DNA from 3 places in the Metabacillus indicus genome. Region 2 is predicted to be linked to each of the others. Evidence: riboswitches for the same ligand, from Rfam matches in the RefSeq annotation. Region 2 holds a riboswitch; each other region holds the start of a gene.
The links. A riboswitch is a leader RNA that binds a small molecule or an ion and turns the genes downstream of it on or off. The one in region 2 is predicted to bind S-adenosylmethionine.
Positions count from the first base shown of each region.

Region 1: it holds a riboswitch for S-adenosylmethionine, as region 2 does, so the genes downstream of both, ACK1LH_RS05375 (methionine biosynthesis PLP-dependent protein) here and metK (methionine adenosyltransferase) in region 2, are expected to answer to the same signal.
Region 3: it holds a riboswitch for S-adenosylmethionine, as region 2 does, so the genes downstream of both, ACK1LH_RS17810 (methionine ABC transporter ATP-binding protein) here and metK (methionine adenosyltransferase) in region 2, are expected to answer to the same signal.

Region 1 is NZ_CP176757.1:1,061,466-1,071,828, forward strand. Features, by position in the region: gene ACK1LH_RS05340 (alpha/beta hydrolase) at 1-644, opposite strand, end outside; gene ACK1LH_RS05345 (hypothetical protein) at 749-1,804, opposite strand; gene ACK1LH_RS05350 (DMT family transporter) at 1,961-2,851, shown strand; gene ssuD (FMNH2-dependent alkanesulfonate monooxygenase) at 3,132-4,208, shown strand; gene ACK1LH_RS05360 (ABC transporter substrate-binding protein) at 4,210-5,463, shown strand; gene ACK1LH_RS05365 (carbohydrate ABC transporter permease) at 5,524-6,399, shown strand; gene ACK1LH_RS05370 (carbohydrate ABC transporter permease) at 6,417-7,226, shown strand; SAM riboswitch class I at 7,306-7,429, shown strand; gene ACK1LH_RS05375 (methionine biosynthesis PLP-dependent protein) at 7,560-8,684, shown strand; gene metC (cystathionine beta-lyase) at 8,671-9,858, shown strand; gene ACK1LH_RS05385 (threonine synthase) at 9,928-10,363, shown strand, end outside.
Region 2 is NZ_CP176757.1:3,188,847-3,199,209, forward strand. Features, by position in the region: gene ACK1LH_RS16350 (phosphatase PAP2 family protein) at 1-549, shown strand, start outside; gene ACK1LH_RS16355 (glycosyltransferase family 4 protein) at 597-1,739, shown strand; gene asnB (asparagine synthase (glutamine-hydrolyzing)) at 1,823-3,706, opposite strand; gene metK (methionine adenosyltransferase) at 4,306-5,508, opposite strand; SAM riboswitch class I at 5,873-6,023, opposite strand; gene pckA (phosphoenolpyruvate carboxykinase (ATP)) at 6,329-7,918, shown strand; gene ACK1LH_RS16375 (dicarboxylate/amino acid:cation symporter) at 8,273-9,460, shown strand; gene ACK1LH_RS16380 (CD3324 family protein) at 9,745-10,029, shown strand; gene ACK1LH_RS16385 (FusB/FusC family EF-G-binding protein) at 10,155-10,363, shown strand, end outside.
Region 3 is NZ_CP176757.1:3,464,430-3,474,792, reverse strand. Features, by position in the region: gene ACK1LH_RS17815 (O-acetylhomoserine aminocarboxypropyltransferase/cysteine synthase family protein) at 1-1,251, shown strand, start outside; SAM riboswitch class I at 1,357-1,463, shown strand; gene ACK1LH_RS17810 (methionine ABC transporter ATP-binding protein) at 1,593-2,618, shown strand; gene ACK1LH_RS17805 (methionine ABC transporter permease) at 2,611-3,267, shown strand; gene ACK1LH_RS17800 (MetQ/NlpA family ABC transporter substrate-binding protein) at 3,282-4,109, shown strand; gene ACK1LH_RS17795 (carboxymuconolactone decarboxylase family protein) at 4,827-5,195, shown strand; gene ACK1LH_RS17790 (hypothetical protein) at 5,392-5,562, shown strand; gene sufC (Fe-S cluster assembly ATPase SufC) at 5,732-6,517, shown strand; gene sufD (Fe-S cluster assembly protein SufD) at 6,535-7,839, shown strand; gene ACK1LH_RS17775 (cysteine desulfurase) at 7,839-9,059, shown strand; gene sufU (Fe-S cluster assembly sulfur transfer protein SufU) at 9,049-9,477, shown strand; gene sufB (Fe-S cluster assembly protein SufB) at 9,565-10,363, shown strand, end outside.

The DNA.
Region 1 (10,363 bases), 2.0 Mb from region 2:
TGAACCGGAATGCCTCTGTCTGTCATCGCCTGATGCAGAGCCCTGTTCGGCTCAAGGAAATCCTGTACAGCGCCGTCTGTAGTCTTCACCTCTGTCTCGTTCACACCAATCTGGTGATACACCGACAGCAGTTCAGGCGAGGAGCATTCCTTCACCATTTTGAGTACCGAATCATCCGAGTATGGTGACTGCATGATGACTTTTCCGAATGTGTGCGGATAGGTCAAAGCCGTCATAAAAGATACTGTGCCTGCCAGAGAATCACCGATCAGCGCACGTCCCGCACCCATTTGATAAGTCGGGAATTCCCGGTCTAAAAATGGCACGAGTTCATGCGCCAGAAAGCGGATGTAGGCCGAATGGCGACTGCCGTCAGGATGATATTTTTCCCTGCGGTCATGTACATCACGGTAGGGAATGCCGACTATGATGACATTTTCCATTTTACTGTCTGAAAGCAATTCCTCAGCCTGCCTTGAAATGCGCCCCAGCCTGAAATAATCCTGACCGTCCTGAGCGATCAGGAGGCTGTATTTATATAGAGGGGAATAATTTTTAGGCAAGTAAATGAGCAAGGTCATTTCTTCTTTTAACTCCTGCGAATAAAGCAGCGTCTCCTGTACAATACCTGATTTGACTGTCATGTGTGATACCCCCAAAAGATGACGGACTAACATCCGAAAATAATGATTAAAACGCTTCCATCATTTTAACATGAACAGCGGGAAAATACCTGCATCTTGAGTCATTAGCTTTCGGTTCGTCTCCTGATTTCACGGATGAATGACTCCGCTTCATCAGCATTAAGCAAAACGATTGTGACTTCTTTCTTAAATCCATACAGCAAATCCGCTGAAACAGGTTCTTTTAAACTGATTTTAACAGCGGGTTTCTCTTTCACCAGATCTTGAAGGCTTAAATCAAGAATCTGCCGCTCCTGTTCCTTCGGCCGTTTTTCAGGAAGATCGTTCAGTCCTGCATCACGTATATGCGCAAGCGGGATGCTGATTTTTTTTGAGATGCCAGCCTGCAGATGCAATGTGTCATCTGACAGGTGATAAGGGCAAAGCCTTATTGCCTGCATGTCTGCGAGGAGAAAAAGCACTCCATATAGATTTAGAATAAGCAATACCCACGAAAGGACGGGGCTAAACGAGTGGAGAAAAAAATGTATCGCAGCCGTTTCCAGCACGATGGCATGAATCAGCATAATCGAAGTAGCAACCGCACTTGTTTTATGGTGGGCGGAAAAGAACGTTCCGCTTCGAACGGGTGCTTTTTTCTTCCATGAAAGAAGCGCGTAATAGAACAGGGAAGCTTCTGTTAAAAGGACGTCCGTCAATTTGTTCCTGGAAATATGATTGCAGACAGCAGATTCCGCTTTCAGGTGAAAATAGGGAAGACCGGATGCTGACAGATAATCTCTTCTGATGAGAGGAATCTTTCTCAATACAAGGACAAGAAGAAACAGCTCTGCTGCGATAAAGATTGATTCAAAAGCCAGAACGGCTGCCGGGAGAAGGGGATGCGCGGCAAGCTGTTCTTCAGGCAGCATAAAATGGGCAAATAAAAAACCGGCTAAAACAACAGGTCCTATATAGGTGAGGGAATACCGTTTTCTTAAAATGAAAAAGTAAGTTAAAAGGGGAATGACAACTAGAAAATCAAGAAGGGATCCAATCAGCGCACCATCAGGAACAGGCTGCATGATTGGAAGACGGTATAGAGCAGCATTTGAAGCCAGAATCAGGACCACAAAAAACAGATACAATCCCCATTTAGGCTTAGTAAGAGTTTGGTTCATATCCTTCGCCGCCTTTCTGTATAGGATAAATATACCATATAATAGTGTAATAAATTGGAAGGATATGTGAATGAATAATGACAGATTTCAACGTGTCATAATTCCGGAGAGCAGCTCATATTTCTTAAAAGAAGACAAGCTCCGGGAGTGCTGAAGGTGAAAAAACCGTTCCAGTTTATTGCAAGTATTTATGCAGCCGTTTCGATTTCTTTTTGGGGCATTTCTTTTGTGTCTACAAAAGCTGTTCTCAGCCAGCTTGACCCGTTCACGCTCCTTGTTGTCCGCTTTGGAATTGCTGCGGTCTTTTTGCTTTTTCTGCTTCTGCTTCTAAGACATCCGCTCAAAATGAGCCTCTCGCAAATGCCCGCCGTTTTCATTCTTGCCGTACTCGGGATTTTCGTCCATCAGATCATACAGGCCTCAGCCCTGCAATCGATCGGGGCTTCCGAAGCAGGCTGGATCATTTCTTTTTCGCCGATTTTTACAGCTGTTCTTGCTGCCTTCTTTTTAAAAGAACGGTTTACGCTGTTTAAAGCGGCCGGCATGACGATTGCCATTCTCGGGGTGCTTCTGATTACGTCTTACAGGCAGGGCGGATCCATTGTGTTTCACGTGAACTTCGGTTATATCCTGATGATTTTAAGCACGTTAAACTGGGCGGTTTATTCGATTTTGATTAAAAAACTGGCGATACCGTATTCGGCTTTGACGGTCACCTTTTACACAAGCTTTTTCGGCTTTCTAATGACGCTCCCATTTTTCATCAGGGGAGAAGGCTGGAGGCAGCTGTCCGTTCTGACAGGCGAAAACTGGACACATCTTATGTTTCTCGGGATTTTTGTATCAGCCGTAGCCTATTGGTTCTGGGGGAAGGCGCTGGAAGTCATGGAGGCAACGAAAGTATCCTCCTTCCTTTACTTTGAGCCGCTTGCAACCGTCATTGCCGCCGTGCTCCTGCTGAATGAGCCTGTCCTGCTGGCGAGCGGCGCCGGGGGCATGCTGATCATTGCAGGTGTGATGCTTGTGAATTTTAAGAGAAAAGGTTAAAGGAGTTTGTCATTTTTTGAAGAATGTATGTTAACAGGGAAAGCCTTTTTTCACCAAATTATGCAAAATAAATTGACAATCTTGTAAACTCTTACTATTATAAAAATTAATTCTGACTAATCTTATATGGATTGAGCTGATTGGAAAACCAAAGGCTCCCGCCCCATGTCTATTTGGGCTGGGAGCCTTTTTGAAAAGAAAGCGGATCCATTTTTTTATTCAGGCAGCTGAAAATACAGCAGTGCATTCGAGCACAGGCAAATGACTTAGGAGGATATATATGGAGATATTCTGGTTTTTACCGACAGCAGGCGACAGCAGATATTTAGGTACAGATAAAGGCAAGAGGGAGGTCACCATCGAATATTTGCAGCAGGTGGCAAAAGCGGTGGATACGCTTGGGTTCACCGGAGCACTCCTCCCGACAGGAAAAGCATGCGAGGATTCATGGGTCATCGCATCAAGCCTTATTCCTGTGACAGAACGGATGAAATTTCTGATAGCACTGAGACCGGGCTTTACGCCCCCGACGATTGCAGCCCGCATGGCTTCTACTCTTGACCGTATTTCAGGGGGAAGACTTCTTTTGAATATCGTACAGGGAGGGGACCCTGTTGAGCTGGCAGGAGACGGCCTTCATTTGAGCCATGACAAGCGCTATGAGCAGACAAATGAATTTTTGACGGTATGGAGAAGGCTTTTTGAAGAAGAATCGGTTGATTTTAAGGGAGAGTATTTTGACATTGCAGGCGGCGGCATCCATCATCCGCCTGTGCAAAAGCCTTATCCTCCGCTGTATCTTGGGGGCACATCACCTGCAGCACATGAAGTGGCGGCAGAACACGTTGATTATTATTTGACATGGGGAGAGCCGGTTGAAATCGTGAAAGAGCGAATTGACAAAGTCAGGGAGCTCGCCGCCAAAAAAGGACGCGAAGTGAAGTTTGGCATCAGGCTTCATGTCATTGTCAGAGAAACGGCGGAAGAGGCATGGAAGGCTGCAGACGAACTCATTCAATATGTTGATGAGAGCGTAGTGGAAGCGCAGAGACAAAAATTTGCGCGCTTTGATTCAGTCGCGCAGCGCCGGATGACGGATTTGTCGCTGGACAACAAAAACGCGCTTGAAATCGCACCGGGACTGTGGGCAGGAATTGGTCTTGCAAGGGAAGGTGCGGGGACTGCGCTTGTCGGGGATCCGGACAGCGTGGCCGAAAATATGAAAAAGTACGCCGAAGCAGGCGTAGACACATTCATTATGTCGGGGTATCCGCATCTGGAAGAAGCATACCGCACAGCGGAACTGCTGTTTCCAAAGCTGCCCCTGAAACATAAAACCATCAAACAGGAGGTATAAGATGAACAAAAAGCTCAGCAGCTTCTTAGCGGCAATATTCGTAATGGTCCTTGCTTTAGCCGGGTGCTCCTCGAATGAAACCGGAGGGAGCGGAAAAGACGGAGTGACAGAAATCAGCTTTATCCACTGGCGCGGGGAGGATGCTGAAGTTTTTAAAGAACTGATCAGCAAATTCGAAAAAGAGAATCCGAAAATCAAAGTAAACATGACAGTCTATCCATCTGAAGAATATCAGTCTACTGCACAGACGCTGCTCAGAGACGGTTCAACGGGAGATGTGTTTACATCATTCCCGGGATCTCAATTTGAAATTATTAAAAAAGCAGGCTTTTTCGCTGACCTTTCCAATGAGGAATTTGTTCAGAATTACAACGAAAACCTGATAGAAGCAGGAAAGGCAGACGGCAAACAGCTTGCCGTTCCGCTGCAGCTTGTCTATAACCAGCCTGTCTATAATGCAGGTATTTTTGAAGAACTCGGACTGGAGCCCCCTAAAGACTGGGAAGGATTTTTGGCTCTTTGCGAAACTCTTAAAGAAAACGGCTATACACCTATCGCCTTCCCTGGAGCTGATATTGGCCCGGGACAGCTGATGAACAGCATGATGATGAACAATGCGCCGGACGAAGAGATTTTTGCGAAGCTTATGGCCGGCGATGCAAAATTGACGGATGAGTGGTGGGTCAAGACGCTTTCTCAATTTAAAGAGCTTACTGACAAAGGCTACATTGCTAAAGAAGCCCTCGGCACAAAGCATGACGGAGCCATTGCGCTGATGGCCCAGGAAAAAGCAGGAATGCTTGCAAGCGGATCTTACGCTATGGCCGGCATTAAGCAGCAAAATCCGGACATTAAGCTGCAGCTTCTTGCGCCAATCACAGTTGCTGAAAATGAAGCAAAATACGAGGGGGTCCACACAACCACGTTCATGCTTGCAGTCAACAGCAAATCAGAGAAGCAGGATGCAGCAAAAAAATTCGTGAGCTTCCTTTCTGAATCAGAAAATGCAGGCGAATACGCAAATAAAACCGGCCAGCATGTAACGCTTAAAGATGTCACGTATGAGTCTGAAGAACTGAAAGATACAGCTGTCTGGATGGAAAAAAACACACGGTTCCAGCCCCGCTTTCTGATTCCGAATGCAGATGTTGAAAAAGCGGTGATCGCGTCCATTCAGGCTGTCATCGGCGGAACGGATCCTGAAAAAGCGGCTGCAGAAGCACAAAAAATTGTTGAGCAGAACTTAAGCAAGTAATCCGGAGAAGAGGGGGAAAGCCCCCTCTTCTTCTCATCATGAAAGGAGGCCATTTCATTGCTGAAACATAACAAATCACTGCTGTTCTTTCTTGCACCCGGCATTCTTGTGTACAGCATCTTTTTTATCTACCCGACACTGAGCGCCTTCTTTTACTCATTTACAAACTGGGACGGAATCTCCCCTGATTTTGATTTCGTCGGAGTGACCAATTATATCAATCTGGCGACAAATGACTCTATTTTTGCAAAAGCACTTGGAAACAACGTGAAATTCATGCTGTTTGTCGTTGTTTTTCAAACGCTGTTTTCCCTTGTCTTTGCCCTTTTCCTGATTAAAAACACAAGAACCAATGTTTTTTTCAGGGCACTGTTTTTTTTTCCTACGATTCTATCCTCTGTTTCAGTCGCCTTTATCTGGTCGTTTATTTACGATCCAAACCTTGGGCTCCTTAAAACCATTCTTACAGGGCTGCAGCTTGATTTCCTGGCACAGAACTGGCTGGGTGATGAGAAAATCGCCATTTTTTCAATTGCTGTCGTGCAAGTATGGTTTCATACAGGACAGATGATTATTATCTTTGTTGCCGGTCTTCAGAGCATTCCTGCCGATCTTTACGAGGTGGCCAAAATTGAAGGGGCAAGCAGATGGCAGACGTTCAAAAAAGTCACATGGCCGCTTGTTGCTCCCGCAGCAACCATCGTTGTCGCGTACACAACGATACAATCATTTAAAGCGTTCGATCTGATCTTTGCCATGACGCGCGGAGGTCCGAACTATTCAACGGAGATTATCGCAACCCTGATTTACACAACGGCATTCAGGAGCTTTAAATTTGGCTATGCATCAGCAGAATCCGTTATTTTTATGGCCGTCATTGCCTTGATTACGTTTGTGCAGTTTAAGGCATTGCACGCAAACAGGGTCGACTACTGAGGAAAGGGTGACGAACGTTGAAAGGAACAAAGTACGGACTCATATTAATCTACGCAGCCATTATCATCATTCCGATCTTCGCCATCTTTTTAACAACGTTTAAAACGATTGCTGAAATGTATGAAAATGTACTCGGACTGCCTGAACGGTTTTCAGTGTCAAATTACATATCTATTTTTAAAGATCAGTCGATGGGCCTGTATTTTCAGAACAGCTCAATTGTCACACTTGTATCCGTCTTTCTGACGCTGTTTTTTGCAAGCCTGATCGCCTTTGCCATCACGCGGATCGGCGGTGTACTCAGCGCTGCTGTGTTCGGATTTTTCACACTCGGCATGATGATTCCTGCGCAGGTGAACATGATTCCGCTCTATCAGTTGATTTTTCAGCTGAAGCTGACGAACAGTCTCGTGGGACTGATGATCGTCAACATTGCGGCTACCTTGCCTGTTGCTGTTTTCATTCTCACTGGATTCATGAAAACTCTGCCGAAATCGTTGTTTGAAGCAGGATCCATTGACGGCGCCGGGAACTGGCTGATGTACCGCAAAATTGCCCTGCCGCTCTCGCTTCCATCGCTGTCTGCAACAGCCATTTTTCTGTTTGTGATGCACTGGAACGACCTGCTGTACCCTTTGCTTTTCATCACGAAAGATGAATATAAGACCTTGCCGCTTGCTCTGCTTGAATTTCAGGGGGAGTACATGACGAACTATCCGATGCTGTTCACCGGCGTGATGATTGCCTCTGCGCCGCTTATTATTGCCTACATCTTCCTTCAGAAATATTTTATTGCGGGAATGACTGCAGGCTCGGTGAAGGGCTGAGTTTTTTGCCCCAAACCCTTGCATTTATGAAAAAAGTGAGGTAAGGTAATAAAAACATTTAAAAAATTCATACTATTTATTCTTATCCAGAGAGGTGGAGGGTTCTGGCCCTGCGAAACCTCAGCAACCGGAAAAGATCAGGCAGATGCCTGTTCGAACCAAGGTGCTAATTCCAGCAAGCTTGAATGCTTGGGAGATAAGAGGAAGCCAGTTTTGCCGAACCAGCGTCTTCTTCTTATATGAGGAAGGCGCTTTTTATTTTTCCAAAGCATATAAAAAAGCCCGGTCCAGGGCGTGTAAAAGAAGAAATGACAAACAGGATGGTGTTTAATCATGTCGGAACGCATTGAAACAACTTTGGCGCAAATCGGGAATCGCAGTGAAAACATAACGGGAACGGTAAACCCGCCCGTCTACTTTTCAACAGCCTACAGACATAATGGAATCGGGGAATCAACAGGGTTTGATTACATCAGGACAGGAAATCCAACGAGAACAATTTTAGAAAAAGCAATCGCAGATCTTGAGCACGGCGATCAGGGATATGCATTCAGTTCGGGAATGGCAGCCATTCAGACGCTGATGGCCCTGTTTAAAAGCGGGGATGAACTGATTGTCTCTTCCGATTTGTACGGCGGAACATACCGTTTGTTTGAACGGGAATGGCGCAAATACGGCCTTGTTTTCCATTATGCGGATTTTAAAGACGGGGACTGTACAAAGCAGCTGATCAATGACCGCACAAAGGCGATTTTTCTGGAGACTCCGACAAATCCTTTGATGCAGGAAACAGAGGTCAGCGATATAGCCGAAATGGCACGGGAACACAAGCTGCTGCTGATTGTTGATAATACGTTCTACACGCCTATTCTGCAGACGCCGATTTTAGACGGAGCCGATATTGTCATTCACAGTGCTACCAAATATTTGGGCGGACATAACGATGTACTTGCAGGTCTTGTCGTCGCAAAAGGCAAAGAGCTTTGCGAAGAGCTTGCCCAGCACCATAATGCAATCGGCGGCGTGCTCTCCCCATTTGATTCATGGCTTTTGATCCGCGGGATGAAGACACTTGCTTTAAGGATGAATCAGCATGAAAAAAATGCAGGACAGGTTGCAGAATTTTTGGAGAGCCAATCCGAAGTAACGGATGTTTTATACCCGGGAAAAGGCGGAATGCTTTCGTTCAGACTGCAAAAAGAAGAGTGGGTCAATCCATTTTTAAAAGCACTGAAGACGATAACCTTTGCTGAGAGTCTCGGAGGCGTTGAGAGCTTTATCACATATCCGGCCACGCAGACACATATGGATATTCCAGAAGAGATCAGAGCTGCAAACGGCGTATGCAACCGCCTGCTGCGTTTTTCAGTCGGCATTGAACACGCAGGTGACTTGGAGCAGGATCTGCTGCAGGCATTTGAACTTATGAAGGAGGCAGATAAAGTTGAGCAGCGGTAAGTGGACATTCGAGACGAAACTGCTTCACAACAGTCATAAGGCGCAGAAAGATACAGGGGCGGTCAGCGTTCCCATTCATCATTCATCAACGTTTCACCAGTTTGATTTTGACGATTACGGGAAATTCGACTACGGCCGTTCGGGAAATCCGACGCGGGAAACACTTGAGCAGGCCATTACTGAACTTGAAGGCGGAACAAGAGGCTTTGCTTTTGCATCCGGGATGGCAGCGATCTCCACCTGTTTTCTGCTTCTTTCAAAAGGAGACCATGTCCTGATTACAGAGGATGTTTACGGGGGAACATACCGGATCATTACAGACGTTCTCAGCAGATTCGGCATCGAGTACAGCTTTGTTGACATGACCGATCTGCATGAAGTGGCTTCTCATATCAGGCCGAATACGAAAGTCATTTACGTTGAAACGCCGTCCAATCCTCTTTTGAAAATTACCGACATCCGGGGGATTACAAAGCTTGCAAAAGCAAACGGATGCCTGACGTTTTTAGATAATACGTTCCTTACACCAGCTTTGCAGCGGCCGATTGAACTCGGCGTGGACATCGTCCTTCACAGCGCCACCAAATTCCTTGCCGGACACAGCGACGTCCTTGCAGGCCTTGCCGTTGTAAAGGGAGAGGAGCTTGCAGCGAGAGTACAGAAACTGCAGAACGCATTCGGAGCCGTCCTCGGCGTCCAGGACTGCTGGCTCGTTCTCCGTGGCATGAAAACATTGAACGTAAGGCTGCAGCAGTCCAGTGAGTCTGCTCGAAAACTCGCAGACTATTTATCCCGCCATAAAGCCGTCCGGAACGTGTACTACCCTGGACTCACGTTTCATCCCGGGCACTCGATCCAGCGGTATCAGGCAGATGGTCCTGGAGCTGTCCTGTCTTTCACACTGGCAGACGAGGATGCCGTCCGCACGCTCGTTAAAAATGTGGAGCTGCCGGTATTTGCGGTAAGCCTTGGAGCGGTCGAATCCATTCTGTCCTATCCGGCCAGAATGTCCCACGCCGCCATGCCAAAAGAAGAACGGGAGCGCCGCGGAATTACAGACGGACTATTGCGCATAAGCGTCGGGCTGGAAAATGCGGATGACCTGATCAAAGATTTTGAGCAGGCGCTTGCAAAACTGCCGGCGAGTGCAGTGGAGAATAAATTAAGAGCTTAAATCTAGCGGAATTAAAAAATACAAGACTCTTAACTTGATGTTAGGAGTCTTTATCAAGTAATGGAGGAAATGCAGATGTACAGCTATGTTTCACACTTGGAGTGCCCAAAGTGCGGTGCCGAGTATTCAGTTAAGGACGTGCAGCAGCTTTGCACATGCGGATCTCCGCTTTTGGTGCGCTACCATTTAGATCAAGTGAAGAGTGCGTTATCAAAAGAAGAAATCGCCAGCCGGGAAAACAGTTTGTGGAGATACCACGAGCTGCTGCCTGTTGAGGATCCAAAGCATGTGGTTTCAATGGGAGAGGGCATGACCCCTCTTTTGAAAATGGACAGGCTTGGGGCAGAATATGGCCTAACACAGCTGCTTATGAAGGATGAAGGGCTGATACCGACCGGCTCTTTTAAGGCCAGGGGAGCGGCTGTCGGAATTTCTAAAGCAAAGGAGCTTGGCATAAAGACCTTTGCGATGCCGACAAACGGTAATGCAGGTGCAGCCTGGTCGC
Region 2 (10,363 bases):
AACATGTACGATTTTGAATGCAGATTGTTCCGCAGTGTAAACCGTCATTTTGACCGGAAGTTCATGAATTGCTTTTTCCGGAATATCACCCATACCGGCGGAGCAGCCTTTACCATCTCGCTGTGCCTTCTTCTCCTTTTCATCACATCAGGCCAGCTGCGCCTTGCAGCGGCAGCAAGTGCAGCGGCATTATTGCTCAGCCACCTGCCCGTTGCCTATGTCAAAAAGCGCTACCCGAGAAAACGTCCTTATCTTGCGCTGCTTGAGACAAAGGTGCCGGCGAACCCGCTTGAGGATCATTCGTTTCCATCCGGCCATACAACAGCCATCTTTTCCGTCATCATACCCTTTTTATTCCTCTTTCCTCAAGCTGCCGTTATACTGCTTCCTCTAGGGTTCAGTGTAGGAATTTCGAGGATGTATCTCGGACTTCACTACCCCTCAGATGTCCTGGCAGGATGCATTCTTGGCACGACTGCCGGTATAACCTGCTATCTTTTCATTCAGAAATACTTTGGAGGGGCATCCTTTTTCCAGCTTCCATTGTAACGTGAAAGAGAACATTGCTGCTGCTGCAGACTCATGGAGGGGTAAAGATGAAAATTGCGATATTCACAGACACATTTGCACCTGATGTAAATGGCGTTGCGAGAACGTTAAAGCGTCTTACCGATTATTTAGAAGAAAAGGGCCACGAATACAAAGTTTTTGCGCCGGAAAGCACGAAGGAATCACTTTTTTCCAGCCATATACACAGATTTGCGAGCTCATCCTTTTTTCTGTATCCGGAATGCAGACTTGCATGGCCCAACATGCTGCAAGTAAAATCAGAACTCATGAAATTCAAACCCGACATCATCCATGTAGCCACTCCTTTTAACATTGGTCTATGCGGACTGCATTATGCCAAAAAATTAAATATCCCCTTAGTCGGTTCATACCATACAGATTTTGACCAGTATTTAGAATTTTACGATCTGCAGATTTTCTCGAAGCTATTATGGAAATATATGCTTTGGTTTCACCGCCCTCTCCAGAAAGTTTTTGTGCCCTCGGAAGAAACGAAACTTCAGGTGCTGCATCAGGGATTTGAGAATGTCCGCATCTGGTCGCGAGGCGTAGATTGTCAGCTTTTTCACCCTAACTACCTTCGGAGGGAAATCATTCAGGAATATCAGATAAAAGAAAAGTTTATTTTGACTTATGTAGGAAGGCTCGCCCCTGAAAAAGATGTGGAGACTTTTATGAAAATCTCCCATCAGCTCCCGCCTCAATTAAAAAACAAGGTTCACTTTCTTGTCGTCGGTGACGGGCCGTCAAAAGAAGAAATGATGAACGGGGCACCTGGCAATATGACCTTTGCAGGCTATGCAAGCGGCGAAAAGCTCGCTAAGATTTACTCAGGCTCAGATCTTTTTGTTTTCCCCTCACCAACCGAAACATTCGGAAACGTTGTGCTGGAAGCACTTGCTGCTGGGACTCCAGTAATCGGAGCAAACTCGGGCGGAGTGAAGAACATCATCCAGCATGGAAAAACAGGCTATCTTTGCGAAACCGGCTCCGTTTCAAGTTTTACCGGAGCCATTGAAACACTTCTCACTAATGATGCTCTGCGTTACCAGATGGGCATGAGCTCCCGTGCATATGCGCTGACACAGACGTGGGATTCTATTTTTGAAGGACTTCTCAATGAGTACAATGAAGTGCTTCATCAGCAGTCCTATATCCGGTACGCTTAATAAAAGGGAGACCGCCATCATGCGTTCTCCCTTTCCTGTGCTGTAATTTTCATTTTATTGCTTATTTCATTCTCCTGCATCATTCAGGAATGGACAAGCTCAAGAGGACTGAAAGTGTAAACATTTTCGATGAAAACCTGATGCCAGAGAATAAACGTCAATACTGTCCAAATTTTTCTGCTGTAATCTCCTTCGCCCCTTCTGTGCTTTTCAAGCATCCCAAGAGCAAGAGTCTTATCCAGCAGGTAATCCGTCCCGTTTTCCGTGAGGAGCGACCTTGCCCACTCATACATTTCATCTTTCAGCCAATCCCTGATCGGGACTGGAAAACCAAGTTTCCGTCTGTGCAGGACATGCGGCGGAACCAAATCACGGACAGCCTTCCGAAGCAGATACTTGGTTTCACTATTTTTCACTTTCCATTCATGCGGAATCTGCGCAGCAGCTCTGAAAACTTCTTTATCTAAAAAGGGAACCCTCAATTCAAGAGAATGTGCCATTGTCATTTTATCCGCCTTCACAAGGATGTCCCCTTTCAGCCAAGTCATAAGATCGATGTACTGCATCCTTGATATACTGTCAAGCTGACGAACTTCATCGAACAGGCATTTAGTAATTCCGGTTGGCTTTTCATACTGTTCCATATTTGTCAGCATCATCTTTTTCTCTGATGATGAAAAAATGTTTGCATTCCCTATGTACCTTTCTTCAAGGAGCGTTGTGCCTCTTTCGATAAAGCTCTTTCCTTTCATTCCTTCCGGGAACATGACCGACAGCTGTTTTAGCGCTTTCCTGATGGGATTAGGCAAATAGGTAAACAGGGACAGATCTCCAGGCTCTTTATAAATGTTATATCCCGCAAAAAGTTCATCTGCTCCCTCACCTGACAGAACAACAGTCACCTGTTTTCTGGCTTCTCTGGCAACAAAATAGAGCGGAATAGAAGCGGGATCTGCAACAGGATCATCCATATGCCAGATAATTTTCGGAAGCTCTCTCATAAATTCCTCATGGTCCACATAATAGGAAACGTTCTCTACTCCAATAGCAGCGGCCGTTTCTTTTGCCACGTCGATTTCACTGTAACCGGACTGACTAAATCCGACAGAAAATGTTTTCAGCCCGGGATGATACCTGCTCGCAATGGAAGCAATAATACTGGAATCTACCCCTCCCGATAAAAAAGAACCAACCGGAACATCACTTCTCATATGAAGTTTCACAGAGTCAATGAGTGCCTCCTGAATGTTCCTGATCATTTTTTTCTCATCAGCCTGCGCTTTTGGTTGAAGCATCGGCTTCCAGTAGCCTTCAATTTGAAGAGGCTGTCCAATATGCTTTGAAAAGAAAGATCCGGGCGGCACTTTTTGAATATGCTCCTGGATGGTACGGGGATCCGGAACATACTGAAACGAGAGATAATGCTGCAGTGATTGGCCGTCAATTACAGGGTCTGAACTGTGTTCTTTAATACTTTTCATCTCTGAAGCAAAAAGGATCGTATGTCCGTCTTCCATATAGTAGAGCGGCTTAATTCCAAAATGGTCCCTTGCTCCAAAAAGGTGCTTGTCTAACCTGTCCCAAATTAAAAAGGAAAACATCCCCCTTAAATAATCAACGACTTCCGCTCCATACAAGTGATACAGCGCGACAATCACTTCTGTATCTGTTTCCGTTTTTAATGAAGCTCCTTTTGATAGCAAGTGTTTTCTAAGCTCCACATAATTATAGATCTCTCCATTAAACACAATGTGATAGCGGCCGTTTTGATAAGGCATGGGCTGATGACCACCCTTTGCATCAATGATGCTCAGCCTTCTGAATGCAAAAATCACGTGCTCATCCTCAAACATCCCGCTGTCATCCGGACCCCTGTGCTTTATCATCCTGCCCGCATTTTTTATAAGCTCCCTGTACTCCGTTTTCTTTGTTTGACTGTAATCAATAACACCTGCAAAACCGCACATTTTTTTCCCTCCAGCTTCTTGTCTGCCTATGAAACGACAGAACCTGCCGGAAAGTTGCATATTTTTACAAAAAGACGGATTTTTTAATTGACTAAAAACCATTAGGAGCTTCTTAACCATCTGGCGTGCACGAGTTGTTCCGTTTAGTGCCCTTCAGCTTCTTCTCCACCATCTGAAGGGCACGATCCATCCGCTTTTGTGACCTTCAGCTTCTTCTCCACCAACTGAAGGGCACGATCCATTCGCTTTTGTTACCTTCAGCTTCTTCTCCACAAACTGAAGGGCACGATCCTTCCGCTTTTGTTACCTTCAGCTCCATCTCCACCAAATGAAGGGCATGATCCATCTGCTTTTGTGACCTTCAGCTCCTTCTCCACCATCTAAAGGGCACAATCCATCCTCTTTTCTGACCTTCAGCTCCTTCTCCACCATCTAAAGGGCACAATCCATCCTCTTTTCTGACCTTCAGCTCCTTCTCCACCGACTGAAGGGACAATTTTCCGCATTTTTTAAAGTTTAAAATTCAATAAGACACTTTCTCTCCACAAAACAAAAAAAGATGAAACCCGCCCTAAGGCAGATTCCATCTTTTATCAATTTTATCGGTTTAATGCTTGCTCTTTAAGTACTTCAGCTTTGTCCGTTCTTTCCCATGGAAGGTCAAGATCGTTGCGGCCGAAGTGACCGTAAGCAGCCGTTTGTTTGTAAATTGGACGACGAAGGTTCAGCATGTTGATGATGCCTGCTGGACGAAGGTCGAAGTTCTCGCGGACAACGTCTACCAGCACATCTTCTTTTACTTTACCTGTTTCAAATGTGTCGATTGCAATAGAAACCGGCTGTGCAACACCGATTGCGTATGCAAGCTGAACTTCACACTTGTCAGCAAGACCTGCAGCTACAATGTTTTTGGCAACGTAGCGCGCTGCATATGCTGCTGAGCGGTCAACTTTTGTAGGATCCTTGCCTGAGAATGCGCCGCCTCCGTGGCGAGCGTAGCCTCCGTAAGTGTCAACGATGATTTTGCGGCCAGTCAGACCAGCATCGCCTTGAGGTCCGCCGATAACAAAGCGTCCAGTCGGATTGATGAAATATTTTGTATCTTCATCAATTAACTCTTTCGGAACAACCGGGTTAATGACATGCTCTTTTACATTGCGCTGAATTTGCTCAAGTGAGATCTCAGGGTGATGCTGAGTAGAAATAACAATTGTGTCAATGCGCACAGGCTTGTCATTTTCATCGTATTCAACTGTAACCTGAGTTTTTCCATCCGGACGAAGGTAAGGAAGAATGTCTTCTTTACGCACTTCTGTTAGACGGCGGGAAAGCTTGTGAGCCAGTGAAATTGGAAGAGGCATAAGCTCTTTAGTTTCATTGTTAGCATATCCGAACATAAGACCCTGGTCACCTGCACCAATTGCATCGATTTGCTCGTCAGTCATTTTTCCTTCGCGGGCTTCAAGCGCCTGGTCAACACCCATGGCGATGTCAGCTGATTGCTCGTCGATGGAAGTAAGTACTGCACAAGTTTCAGCATCGAAACCGTATTTTGCACGAGTGTAGCCAATTTCCTTCACTGTTTCACGGACAATTTTAGGAATGTCTACATAAGTAGAAGTTGTGATTTCACCGGCAACAAGCACAAGACCTGTTGTTACAGATGTTTCGCAGGCTACACGGGCATTTGCATCTTTTTCAAGAATTGCATCGAGAATCGAATCAGAGATCTGGTCGCAGATTTTATCAGGATGACCTTCAGTTACTGACTCTGAAGTAAACAGACGACGTTGTTTAGTCATTAAAGTTTTCCTCCTCAAAAGGTAGATGATACGGAACTCATTCCCTTTCATATTTTGACCATTCGGCAAAATATTTCAGTTGGCATGTTTTAGGAGAATCCACGAGTACATTCAGGCAAAATATCATTAAAAAAGAACAAAAGCGCAAGTGCCTTGGTCAGATCCGATAGGCAAATAAGAATCCGGCGGAAAAGTCCGGGTTTGACTTTTTTGACGGATTTGTTCTGACAGAGGATCTAGGCACTGGAGCTGGACGAGGATAACTTTGTTATGTTATCCACAGCCATTTATTCTTTAATTTTCCTTAACAATAAAAAATCCTTTCCCGCGAGGAAAGGTTATTTACTGAATTCGCAGCCTTTCGCTCTTATCGATCAAGGGCTTTCGCCTTGCATCAGGTTAGCACCTTTGCTTTTCAAATTCACTCAGGGCATTCTGATCTGAAATGAATTTTTCCGGTAAAGCAGGTTGCTGGGTTTCACAGGGCCTGTCCCTCCACCAGCTCGGGATAAGAGAATCCGTTCAAGGTCATATGATAGCGCACTTATAATGCAGGTGTCAACAAAAAATGACAAGGTTTTTATGTTCCTTTTTTTTACTCTCCCATCTTCTTTTCCACAAAAAGTTGCGTACGAAACACTTCTATTATATATGTATCATTTTCATGGAAAACAAAGCTGAATTTGTTCCATTTTGTGATTTTGCACGTAGAATAAGTTAAATAGTATAGACTATTTATTTTAATGTGTTATACTAATTAACAAGAGCAGGATGAAACTATAGATAAAAATCCGAAATATAGGTAAAGGATGGGTATGGGATGAATTCAATCGAAATCACAAACGAGCTTGAAGTATTACTTAATGGGGAAAATGCATTTCATAACTTATCGGTTCCAGTTCTTGTTGAAAAGGTTCTGGAGCGAAAAGAAGGCGTTTTAACATCAACGGGAGCCGTACGTGCAACTACAGGCACATATACAGGCCGCTCACCTAAGGATAAATTCATTGTAAACGAAAAATCCACAGAAGACAAAATTGAATGGGGTTCTGTGAATCAGCCTTTCTCAGAAGCAGCATTTGAAAAGCTATACTTAAAAGTCCTTTCATACTTAAAAGACCGCAATGAACTATTTGTTTTCAAAGGATTCGCCGGCGCTGATACGAAATACCGGCTTCCGATTCAGGTTGTAAACGAGTTTGCATGGCACAACTTGTTTGCCCAGCAGCTTTTTATCCAGCCTGGAAGTCCAGATGAACTTGTTCAGCATACAAATCCATTTACAATCGTTTCTGCACCGAATTTCAAAGCAGATCCTGCTGTTGACGGCACAAATTCCGAAACATTCATTATTGTCTCTTTCGAAAAAAGAACGATTTTAATCGGCGGTACGGAATATGCAGGCGAAATGAAGAAATCCATTTTTTCTGTTATGAACTACCTTCTGCCTGAGAGCGGCATTCTGCCGATGCACTGCTCGGCTAACGTCGGCCAGGAAGGAGATGTCGCCCTTTTCTTCGGACTTTCAGGAACAGGAAAGACAACGCTTTCTGCTGACCCGAAACGCAAACTGATCGGCGATGACGAGCACGGCTGGTCAAATGCGGGTGTTTTTAATATCGAGGGAGGCTGTTATGCCAAGTGCATCAACCTCACAAGAGAAAAAGAACCGCAAATCTTTGATGCGATCCGATTTGGATCTGTTTTGGAAAATGTGGTCCTAGATGACGATACAAGAGCGGCAGATTATGATGATACATTCTTCACTGAAAATACAAGAGCAGCTTACCCGCTTGAAGCGATGGACAATATCGTGATGCCGAGCATTGCCGGACATCCTCATACAATCGTCTTTTTGACAGCTGATGCATTCGGAGTTCTGCCTCCGATCAGCAAACTGACGAAAGAACAGGCAATGTACCATTTCCTTAGCGGCTATACAAGCAAGCTTGCCGGAACAGAGCGCGGCATTACATCACCGCAGGCTACGTTCTCAACATGCTTTGGCTCGCCATTCCTTCCGCTTCCGGCTACCGTTTATGCGGAAATGCTCGGACGCAAAATCGATGAGCACGGTGCCAATGTGTTCCTTGTCAACACTGGATGGACCGGCGGAGAGTACGGTACAGGGCAGCGTATGAAGCTTAAATATACGCGTGCAATGGTACAGTCTGCCCTTGAAGGAGAGCTTGACAGCGTTGAGACAGTAACTGATGCAAACTTCGGTCTGCAAATTCCTATTCATGTACCTGGCGTGCCTGATGAAGTGCTCCAGCCTGTGAAGACATGGGACAGCTCGGAAGCCTACAACGCAAAGGCGCAGGAGCTTGCTGGACAATTCAAACAAAACTTCAAAAAGTTCAAGAACGTTTCGGCTGATATTGAAACGCTTGGCGGACCTACAGTCTAAGAACAAAAGCGCAAGCGCCTTGGTCAGATCCGATAGGCAGATAAGAATCCGGCGGAAAAGTCCGGTTTTGACTTTTTTGACGGATTTGTTCTGACAGAGGATCTAGGCGCTGGAGCTGGACGATGATAACTTTGTTATGTTATCCACAGCCTTTTATTCTTTATAATTTCCTGGTTAACAATAAAAAATCTGTGCCCTCTTCTGCGGCACAGATTTTTTTGTTTCTTCTCCTTCATTTCCATATATTAATAAAATAAAATTCTCTTTTTTTATACAAATTTCAGTCCGCCTGTGCTAAAGTAGTTTCTATAACTCATGTACAAATGTATCTTTCAGGAGGACACATCAATGAAAATCAAGCTCGGATTATTGCCGAAAATTGTACTGGCCATCGCATTAGGTGTCGTGATCGGAAGCATTTCTCCCGAATGGCTGGTAAAAGGCTTCGCTACTTTTAACGGGATTTTCGGAAACTTTATTAATTTTGCCATCCCATTTATCATCATTGGCTTTATTGCTCCAGGTATTGGACAGCTCGGAAAAGGCGCAGGAAAACTGCTCGGGATGACAACAGGCTTTGCCTATCTGTCTACCATTTTTGCAGGTATCCTTGCTTTTGCGGCAGCATCCTTTATCCTGCCTTCATTTATCTCAGAAAATAAACTTGTTCAAACTGATAACCCTGAAGAGTTTCTTCAGAAACCCTTTTTTGAAATCGGCATGCCGCCTGTGATGGAAGTCATGAGCGCCCTTCTTTTCGCGTTTATCATCGGAATCGGCCTTGCATCGATTAAAGGAAACACACTGCAGCATGCATTTGAAGATTTCCAGAAGATCGTGGAAAAATTAATCAAAACGGTCATCATTCCGCTTCTTCCTTTTCACATTTTCGGAATCTTTGCGAACATGACATTTGGAGGACAGGTTCAATCCATTCTGTCTGTTTTTGCAAAAGTCTTTATCCTGATTATTGCTTTGCATCTAACAATGCTTCTTCTGCAATACAGCACGAGCGGATTGCTGACGAAAAACAATCCTTTCAAACTTTTAAAAATCATGTCGCCAGCTTATTTCACAGCGCTTGGAACACAGTCATCTGCAGCGACTATTCCTGTCACGCTTGGTCAGGTGAAGAAAACAGGCGTTCAGGCGAAAGTGGCCGATTTCAGCGTGCCGCTGCTTGCAACAGTTCACCTTTCAGGCAGCACGATTACTCTTGTCTGCTGTGCGATGGGCGTTATGATGATGAACGGCACAGTCCCGACTGCCGGAATGATGATTCCGTTTATCCTTATGCTCGGGATCACAATGGTCGCAGCACCGGGTGTACCTGGCGGAGCGGTCATGGCAGCGATCGGCCTTCTGAAGACGATGCTCGGCTTTGATCCGACGATGGTATCCCTCATGATTGCTCTGTATCTTGCACAGGACAGCCTTGGAACAGCAACAAATGTGACTGGTGACGGTGCACTTACAATGCTTGTAAACAAGTTCAGCACAAAGAAAGCACAAAAAATAAATGAATCGAAAATAGCTGTATAAAAGAAAAACGTTTGGCCGCATTTGCAGCCAAACGTTTTTTCTTTTTCCCCTCAGGTTACGTATGATAGTATTGTATAAAAAAGGCAGTTAAGGAGGTGATCACTTTGGCAGACTTATTCCATTTGCCGGATACTGCAGCAACTCATGCAAAGCCCAGTATTAAAAAGGCGATCCTTTGCATGAGGCAAATCACGAGTAAGGCAATCCGTGCCTAACATTCCGCATCGCCATTAATGCCAGGCTTTGCCCTTATTTCTCTATTAAAAAATAAGGAGCTGGCAGAAATGAAATATGTTAACGCAAATGAGGTTCTTCCTGACAGACTGATTACTGAAATTCAGCAATATATCCAGGGAGAGTCTATCTATATACCGCGGCCTGAATCCAGCCGCCAAAAATGGGGAAGCTGTTCCGGCAGCAGAAAATGGATTGATGAAAGAAATGACAGCATCCGTACATCCTTCCGCAACGGCAGCACCATACAGGAGCTTGCACAGGAATATTTCCTTTCCTCAGAGACTATAAAAAAAATTGTCTATAAACGAAAACCGGCAGCGGATGATCAATAAGATCATCCCTCTTTTTATGCCGAGTTTCCTTCTATTTGTTTCATCCATTTAAATAACGGATAAATCGTGCATATAATAAAAGAAAGCCGGTTCAACCGGCTGTTTAGAAGCGGAGTGAATTAAAAATGGAACCATTTATCCGAAGCGACCAGTACAACCATATAAAGGCACAGGCACAGATTCTTGTGAATGGGCACAGCACGGCTAATGACCGCCATGTCTTAGACGCACTAAAATCACTTGCGGCAGAAAGGGCTACAGCTGTATTCGAAGAACTTTCTCCTGAGCAGAGAGACCTTATTTCCCCTGTTTCAGATGTTAAAGACACGATGGA
Region 3 (10,363 bases), 280 kb from region 2:
ACAGGTGCCAGATCTGTTCCGATTTACCAGTCTAATGCATACGTTTTCAATGACACTGAGCACGCTTCAAACTTATTTGCATTAAAAGAACAGGGGTACATTTACACTCGTATACATAATCCGACTTCCTCCGTCCTTGAGGAGCGCATTGCTGAACTAGAAGGCGGTGTCGGAAGTCTTGCAGTAGCAAGCGGTATGGCTGCCATTACCCTTTCGATTCTGAACATTGCCGGTGCCGGGGATGAAATCGTGTCCGCGTCCAGTCTCTACGGGGGAACCTATAATCTTTTCCAGACAACTTTGCCAAAATACGGCATTGAAACCACATTTGTTAATCCGGAGAACCCGGAAAATTTCAGAAGCGCGATCACAGAAAAAACGAAAGTCATTTTTGCCGAGACAATCGGCAACCCGAGTCTTCAAGTGCTTGATATAGAAGCCGTTGCAAAAATTGCTCATGAGGCCGGCATTCCGCTGATTGTAGATAATACATTCGCCACGCCGTATTTGTGCCGTCCCCTTGAACACGGTGCTGATATCGTTGTCCATTCTGCGACAAAGTGGCTGCTTGGAAATGGCACAACGCTTGGCGGTGTCATTGTAGATGGAGGGAAATTCGACTGGAACAGCAGAAAATTCCCAGGTTTCACGACACCTGATCCAAGCTATCATAACCTGGTTTATGCGGAAGCCCTTCCGGAAGCAGCCTATATTGTAAAAGCGAGGGTGCAGCTGCTGAGGGATCTTGGGCCTGCTCTCAGCCCGTTTAATGCTTTTCAATTTAACCTCGGTCTTGAAACGCTGCACGTCAGAATGAAAGAGCATATCTCGAATACGAGGAAGGTTGTAGACTATCTGAACGGACATCCTGCAGTGAAATGGGTTCTTTATCCTGAAGATTCAAAGCATCCGGACCAGGCTCTTGCTGAGAAATACTTGCCTGAGGGAGCAGGCGCAGTTGTCGTATTCGGCATTGAAGGCGGACGCGAAGCAGGGGCTAAAGTGATCAACTCTGCAGAGCTGTGGTCACACGTTGCGAATGTAGGGGATGCAAAGAGCCTCATCATCCATCCTGCCAGCACGACACACCAGCAGCTTGACGCTGAGGGCTTAAGAAAATCAGGCGTAACGGAAGACTTAATCAGGCTCTCTGTTGGAATTGAACATATAGACGACCTTCTCGAAGACTTGGAGCAGGCAATTGAGAAGGCTGTCGGCATTAGGTCACTGACAGAATCGACAGCACGATAAGCATGATCCGGAAGTTTTGTTCTTGACACGTACTTTTGATGCATGATAGAATCACTCTCGTACTATAAACTCACTAAATATACAGTCAATTTAATAAATGTTAGTCTCTTATCCAGAGAGGTGGAGGGAAGTGCCCTATGAAGCCCGGCAACCGTCAACATTGTTGAAAAGGTGCCAATTCACTCAAAGCTTGCAGCTTTGAAAGATGAGAGAAAGGTTTTTTCACATATGCCTTTCTGCTCATTTCTGCAGAAAGGCTTTTTTGTTTTCATGGAAAAACATGAAGCAAGGAGATATAGAGCAAAATGTTAGTGAGTGGAATTTTGGAAGAAGGTGAATTCATGATTACGCTAAAGGACGTGCGAAAAGTCTTTCAGACGAAGAATGGCCGTGTCACGGCTGTTGATTCCGTCAATCTGGACATAAACAAAGGTGAAATTTTCGGAATTATAGGTTATAGCGGCGCCGGGAAAAGTTCACTTATCCGCCTGCTGAACGGACTTGAAAAACCAACGGAAGGCTCCATTCAGGTGGCAGGCCAGGGCATCGATGAAATCAGCGGCAGCGATCTTAGAAAGGCACGGCAGGAAATCAGCATGATTTTCCAGCATTTCAATTTGCTTTGGTCAAGAACTGTCCGTGAAAATATTGCGTTCCCGCTTGAGATTGCCGGGATAAAAAGCGAGCAGCGGGCTAAACGGGTAGAAGAGCTGATCAAGCTTGTCGGGCTCGAAGGCCGGGAAGACTCCTATCCTTCCCAGCTGAGCGGAGGGCAAAAGCAGAGGGTCGGAATTGCGAGAGCCCTTGCCAACAATCCAAAAGTCCTGCTATGTGACGAGGCAACATCAGCACTTGACCCGCAGACAACCGATTCCATTCTTGACCTGCTTGTTGACATTAACGAACGGTTAGGACTGACGATTGTTCTGATTACCCACGAAATGCATGTTATCCGAAAAATCTGCCACCGTGTGGCAGTGATGGAAAGCGGAAAAATTGTCGAGCAGGGTGAAGTGCTAGACGTATTCAGAAGGCCTCAGCAGGCCATCACAAAGCGCTTTGTGAAACAAATTACAGAGCCGGACGACACGCAGGAAACAATGGAGCTGATCCTTGAGAAATATAAGCAGGGCATGGTTATTCAGCTGACATTTGTAGGTGACTCAACTGAAAATCCCCTTATTACGAACCTGATCCGGAACCATCCGATTCAGGTGAACATTCTTCAGGGGAAAATTTCGCAGACTCAAAGCGGATCTTACGGTACACTGTTTATCCACATGGACGGCGAACAGGCTGAGCTTGAAAGAGCGATGGCCTACATCCGCAGCCAAGAGGTCGAGGCGGAGGTGATTTCAAATGTTTGAAAACGTGAGATGGGAAAACGTTTGGGAAGCAACCAGTGAAACCTTGTTCATGACTGCCTTTTCCGTGGCAGCGACATTCGTGCTGGGCATCATCCTCGGATTGCTGCTCTTCCTTACATCCAGAAACGGTATTTGGGAAAACAAGCCGGTTAATGTCATCATATCTGCATTTGTAAACATTTTTAGATCGATTCCATTTATCCTGCTGATCATTTTGCTAATTCCTTTTACCAAGGCCATTCTTGACACGTTCCTTGGTGCAAAGGCGGCACTGCCGGCATTAATCATCGGAGCTGCTCCGTTTTATGCCCGAATGGTTGAAATTGCACTCCGTGAAATTGATAAAGGAGTCATTGAAGCGGCCAGATCAATGGGTGCTAAAACATCTACGATTATCTGGAAGGTCCTGATTCCTGAATCATCACCTGCTTTAATCTCCGGCATTACAGTAACGGCTATCGCTCTTGTGGGCTACACAGCCATGGCTGGGGTAGTTGGTGCAGGAGGCCTTGGAAATCTTGCCTTTTTGGAAGGCTTCCAGAGGAACAATAATGCTGTAACGATGATTGCAACTATTTTAATATTAGTCATTGTCTTCATAATCCAATTTATTGGAGATTTAATAACATCAAAATTAGATAAACGTTAGGGAGGATATTCACCATGAAAAAATTACTATTAAGTGCTGTTTTTGCTACATCTGCTTTCGCTCTTGCTGCCTGCGGCGGCGGTGACGGTGGCGGAGAGGAAACAAAGACTCTGAAAATCGGAGCATCAAATGTTCCTCACGCTGAAATTTTAGAAGAAGCACAGCCTTTACTTGAAGAAAAGGGAATCGAGCTTGATATCGTTCCTTTCCAGGATTACATTCTGCCGAACAAATCACTTGCAAGTGAAGAAATTGATGCAAACTACTTCCAGCATATCCCGTACCTTGAGTCACAAATGGCTGAAAACAAGGCCTATGATTTTGTGAATGCAGGCGGAATCCACATCGAGCCGATCGGTGTATATTCTAAAAAACATAAATCGCTTGAAGATATTCCTGAAGGCGGAACAATCATTATGAGCAACTCTGTTGCTGATCACGGACGCATGCTTTCCCTCCTTGAAAAAGAAGGCCTGATCACAATTAAAGAAGGAGTCGACAAAACAACTGCGACTGTCGACGACATCGATGAAAACAAAAAGAACCTGAAGTTCAAAGCTGATGTAGAAGCAAGCATCCTTCCTCAGGCTTACAACAACGACGAGGGCGATGCTGTTCTGATCAACACGAACTATGCAATCGGCGCAGGACTAAACCCTCAAAAAGATGCAATTGCCCTTGAAGGATCAGATTCACCGTACGTAAATATCATCACTGTCCGCAAAGGCGACGAAAACAAAGAAGAGATCAAAGCCCTTGTGGAAGTTCTTCACTCAGAAGAAATCCAGAAGTTCATCGAAGAAAAATACGAAGGTGCAGTTGTGCCTGTAGACGGAAAATAATTTGCACGGCCATTGGAAAATCCGAACTGAAATCAGTTCGGGTTTTTTTCTTGTGCAGGCACATCTTAGGTGCGGGAGGTAAAGGGTCATACAGATATGACCCTTAAGGCAGATTATAATTTGATGGCACTTATTGCAGAATTCAGAACCATCAAAAGCGGTGATTAGAACACTCTCGTCGTGTCTCCGCACCGAGTTAGTGCTGCTAACTCATGATTAGAACATTTTCGTCGTGTCCCTGCACCAAGTTAGTGCTGCTAACTCATGATTAGAACATTTTCGTCGTGTCCCTGCACCGAGTTAGTGCTGCTAACTCATGTTTGGAACACTTTCGGCGGGGTCACGATTCACGAGAGCTAAAGGGTCAAGATGAGCGGAGAATGCTTCCTGTTTGTGGCGTCGCTAAACTCCAGTGCACTGCAGCGGAGGGAACTTGACTCCTGCGGGATGAAGAGGGCACTGAAGATCTCGCAAGCGCAGCGAGGAAGCTTCAGGCACTCCCCGCGGAAAGCAAGTTCCCGGAGCGAAAGGGAACGGGTACCACTGCAAAATAAATTAGAAAGAAAATTCCTCCTCAAACAACAATCAATATTATATAGAAGAAAACAGTCACTCCAAACTCAATAAGCTGCCGCTGTATCCTTTATTTTTCCGCATACTCTGGACCCCTTTTCTGCATACTAACGGTGTTGAATCTTAGGAATGGAGCTGAACAGTATGCAGCATTTTGAACCGAGAAACTCAAGCGAAGCAGCTTTGCACGACTACAAAGAAGGCCTTGGCATTTTTACAGAAAAAATGCCTGAACTTGCTCACCTTTATAATGAATTTACACAGGAATGCTTTAAAGAAGGGACTCTCTCCCAAAAAGAAAAGCAGCTGATTGCCCTTGGAATCAGTATTTACTCCCAGGATGAATACTGTATCATTTATCATACGAAGGGCTGCCTTGATCAGGGAGCGAGCGAACAGGAAATTCTCGAAACCGTAGGGGTGACGGCTGCATTCGGCGGAGGAGCCGCCATGAGCCAGTCTGTTACGCTTGTTCAGGAGTGCATCACAGAACTCAACCAGCTGAAACAGTAGCAAACAGAAGAAAACGAGAGCATCTTTTTAAATTCTGCCTGCTTCGAGCAGTGAAGAGCTCTGTATGTATGTCACTCATTCTTATCCCTTCTCAGCAGGTTTGAACTTTTTTACAAGGGGTATTACGATAGTAGTATCGTTTTTACAAAACCTGAGAGGATGATTCATTATCTACGCAAGTCAGCAGAAGCTTGATTTGAATTACACGACTGAAATGGAAAAGGCTCTTATGCAGTCCCACAAAATGGGGTACGCAGTGTACAGCAGAAACCATGAGAAGCGTATGGAAGTAGAAAAGAATCGTGAAGAGGACTATCAGAAAAGCAAACAGCTGTTTGCGGAACTTGACCGGAAAATGAATGGATAGACTATGGATAAAAGGAATCAGCCGCAGGCTGGTTCCTTTTGGGTTGCGGCAAATTGGATCAGCCTCCGAAAAAGTTGTATTCACTTTTCATTTGTTATAAAATTAGAATGAGAATAAATTGAGAATGATTAAATTCAGATCTTATAGATTATTGGAGGTATAAGCAGTTATGGCAGGATCAACATTAGTGATTAAAGATTTACACGTGGAAATCGACGGAAAAGAGATTTTGAAAGGTGTAAACCTTGAAATAAAAGGCGGAGAGTTCCACGCAATCATGGGACCGAATGGTACTGGTAAATCTACGCTTTCATCAGCAATTATGGGGCACCCTAAGTACGAAGTAACAAAAGGCAGCATCACTCTTGACGGTGAAGACGTGCTTGAGATGGAAGTTGATGAGCGCGCACGCGCAGGTCTGTTCCTTGCAATGCAGTATCCAAGCGAAATCAGCGGTGTAACAAATGCGGACTTCCTTCGTTCTTCTATTAATGCACGCAAAGAAGAAGGCGAAGAAATTTCATTAATGAAATTCATCCGCAAAATGGATTCAAACATGGAATTCCTTGAAATGGATCCTGATATGGCACAGCGCTACCTGAACGAAGGTTTTTCTGGCGGTGAGAAAAAACGCAACGAAATTCTTCAATTAATGATGATCGAGCCTAAGATTGCCATTCTTGATGAAATTGACTCAGGACTTGATATCGACGCTCTTAAAGTCGTTTCAAAAGGTATCAACCAAATGCGTTCTGAAGAGTTCGGCTGCCTGATCATCACTCACTATCAGCGCCTGCTTAACTACATCACACCTGATCATGTGCACGTTATGATGCAGGGACGAATCGTAAAATCAGGCGGTCCTGAGCTTTCTCAGCGCCTTGAAGCAGAAGGATATGACTGGATTAAACAAGAGCTTGGCATCGAAGACGAAACTGTTGGTCAAGAAGCGTAAGCGTTAGGGGGATTAAGATGACAGTAGAGACAACATTCAACCATGACTATGTCGCCGGCTTTTCAAAAGAACTTGGCGAACCGGAATGGCTAACAGAACTGCGCTTACAGGCTCTTGCAAAAGCTGAAGACCTTTCTATGCCAAAGCCGGATAAAACAAAGATTGACAAATGGAACTTCACTGAGTTTAAAACTCATGCAGTGAAAAGCGAAAAGCATACGTCACTTGACAGTCTGCATGAAGAAGTAAAATCTCTTATCGACCTTGAAAAAGAGAACAAAAATCTGTACATCCAGCTTGATACAACACCTGCCTATTCATCTCTGTCACAGGAGCTGAAAGACCAGGGCGTTATCTTTACAGATATTCATACAGCTGCACGCGAGCATTCAGAGCTTGTGCAAAAATACTTCATGACAGATGGCGTTAAAGTAGATGAGCACCGCCTGACAGCATTGAACGCTGCTTTGATGAACGGCGGAGTGTTCGTATATGTGCCTGAAAATGTCGAAGTTGCTGCACCTCTTCAAGCTGTTTATGTTCACGAGAATCCGGCTACGACTCTTTTCAACCATGTAATCGTAGTAGCAGATAACAACAGCTCAGTAACGTATGTTGAGAACTATATTTCTGTAACGGAGACTGAAGGAGCAATTTTCAACATCGTGACAGAAGTTTTCGCAAACTCAAACGCAAAAGTAACGTACGGTGCTGTTGATCACTTGAATAAAGGTGTTACAACATATGTAAACCGCCGCGGAACTGCAGGTCGCGATGGCCGTATCGAGTGGGCTCTCGGCTTGATGAACGACGGAAACACAATTTCTGAGAATACGACAAACCTTATGGGTGACGGATCTTACGGCGACACAAAATCAGTTGTAGTCGGCCGCGGATCGCAAACTCAGAACTTTACGACTAAAGTGATTCACTTCGGAAGAAACTCTGAAGGATATATCTTAAAACACGGTGTAATGAAAGACAGTGCTTCATCTGTCTTCAACGGCATCGGAAAAATCGAGCACGGTGCTTCAAAATCAAATGCTGAGCAGGAATCAAGAGTGCTTATGCTGAGTGAAAAAGCGCGCGGTGACGCTAACCCGATTCTTCTAATTGATGAAGATGATGTTACGGCAGGACACGCGGCTTCTGTTGGCCGTGTAGATCCTCTTCAGCTTTACTACCTGATGAGCCGCGGAATTCCAAAGGTTGAGGCAGAGCGCCTTGTCATTCATGGATTCTTAGCACCGGTAGTCAACGTCCTTCCAATTGAAGGTGTTAAGAAACAGCTTGTAGAGGTTATTGAAAGGAAAGTTAAGTAATGAATATTCAAGATATCCGTTCACTTTTTCCGATTTTGGATCAGCAGGTAAATGGACAGGATCTTGTATATCTTGACAGTGCAGCGACTTCCCAGAAGCCGCTGCCCGTCATTGAAGCGCTGGACCGCTATTACCGGGAGTACAATTCAAATGTGCACCGCGGCGTTCACACGCTTGGAACGAAAGCGACAGATGGATATGAAGGAGCCCGTGAAAAGGTCCGGAAGTTCATTGGCGCTTCATCAATGGAAGAAATTATTTTCACGCGCGGAGCTACGACAGCTTTAAATACAGTTGCAGCGAGCTATGGGCGTGCGAATCTTAAGGCCGGGGATGAAATTGTCATCACCCACATGGAGCATCATGCGAATGTGATTCCATGGCAGCAGCTTGCCAAAGAAACGGGAGCGGTCCTTAAATACATCCCTCTTCAAGAAGACGGAACGATTTCTTTAGAGGATGCAAAAGCGACCATTACAGATGCCGCTAAAATTGTATCTGTGATGCAGGTTTCAAACGTGCTTGGAACTATTAACCCTATCAAAGAACTTGCAGAAATTGCACACGGCAAAGGTGCAGTCATGGTCGTTGACGGTGCACAGAGTGCTCCTCATATGAAAATTGACGTGCAGGATCTGGATTGTGATTTCTTTGCTTTTTCTGCCCATAAGATGTGCGGTCCTACCGGCATCGGCGTTCTTTACGGGAAAAAAGCGCTTCTTGAAAAAATGGAGCCGGTCGAATTCGGCGGCGAGATGATTGATTTTGTCGGCCTGTACGAATCAACGTGGAAAGAGCTTCCGTGGAAGTTCGAAGCCGGAACACCGATTATCGCCGGAGCAATCGGGCTAGGTGCAGCGATTGATTTCCTTCAGGATATTGGTCTTGATAACATCGAAGCATACGAGCACAAGCTTGCAGGCTATGCCCTAGAGCGCCTTTCAGATGTTGAAGGGATTACAATTTACGGTCCAGAGCACCGCGCAGGACTTGTAACGTTCAATATAGAGGATGTTCATCCTCACGATGTGGCTACAGTGCTTGATGCAGAAGGCATCGCCGTGCGTGCCGGCCATCATTGCGCACAGCCCCTTATGAAATGGCTGAATGTTTCTTCCACTGCACGTGCAAGTTTTTACCTGTACAATACAGAAGAAGAAATCGATAAGCTTGTTGCAGGAATTGTTAAAACAAAGGAGTACTTTACAAATGTCTTTTAACAACCTGGACACCTTGTACCGTCAGGTCATCATGGATCATTACAAAAACCCGCGGAACAAAGGTGTACTCGAAGATAGCTTAACAATCGATATGAACAACCCTACATGCGGCGACCGTATCCGCCTTACCCTTCAAATTGAAGACGGCGAGATAAAAGATGCCAAATTCGACGGGGAAGGCTGTTCCATTTCCATGTCCTCTGCTTCAATGATGACCCAGGCCATTAAAGGCCAGTCTGTTGAAACCGCGCTTAAACTGTCAAAAATCTTCTCTGATATGATGCAGGGAAAAGAGTACGATGACGACATTGAACTTGAGGACATCGAGGCCCTTCAGGGTGTTGCAAAATTCCCTGCCCGCATTAAATGTGCAACTCTTGCGTGGAAGGCCATGGAAAAAGGAGTTCAAAACAGCTGAACAGGAAAAAGGGCAGCTTTAAGCTGTCCCTCTCCTGCTTACAATGATGGAGAACCTTCCATCAACTATGATTGGAGTTGAATACGGATGGCTAAAAAAATGCCGGATATCGGCGATTATAAATATGGATTTGCAGACAAAGACGTCTCGATTTTCCGTTCAAAACGCGGATTGACAAAAGAAATCGTTGAAGAAATTTCACGTATGAAAAGCGAGCCACAATGGATGCTTGATTTCCGCCTGAAATCTCTTGAGCATTTCTACAGCATGCCAATGCCGCAGTGGGGCGGAGACATGGCTGCTCTTAACTTTGATGAAATTACGTATTACGTAAAGCCGTCTGAGAAGTCAGAGCGCTCATGGGATGAGGTTCCTGAAGAAATCAAGCGTACGTTTGACAAACTTGGAATCCCTGAAGCTGAGCAAAAATACCTTGCAGGTGTATCAGCCCAGTACGAATCTGAGGTTGTTTACCACAACATGAAAGAAGACCTTGAAGATCTTGGCATCGTCTTTAAAGATACAGATACAGCACTTAAAGAAAACGAAGACATTTTCAGAGAACACTTTGGAAAAGTCATTCCTCCAACAGACAACAAGTTCTCAGCTTTGAACTCGGCTGTCTGGTCTGGCGGATCGTTCATCTACGTTCCTAAAGGCGTGAAAGTGGATACGCCGCTTCAAGCGTACTTCCGCATCAACTCTGAAAACATGGGTCAGTTTGAGCGTACTCTGATCGTTGTTGATGAGGGTGCACACGTTCACTACGTTGAGGGCTGTACAGCTCCAGTTTACACAACAAACTCACTTCACAGTGCAGTTGTTGAAATCATCGTAAAAGACGGCGGCTACTGCCGTTATACAACGATTCAGAACTGGGCAAACA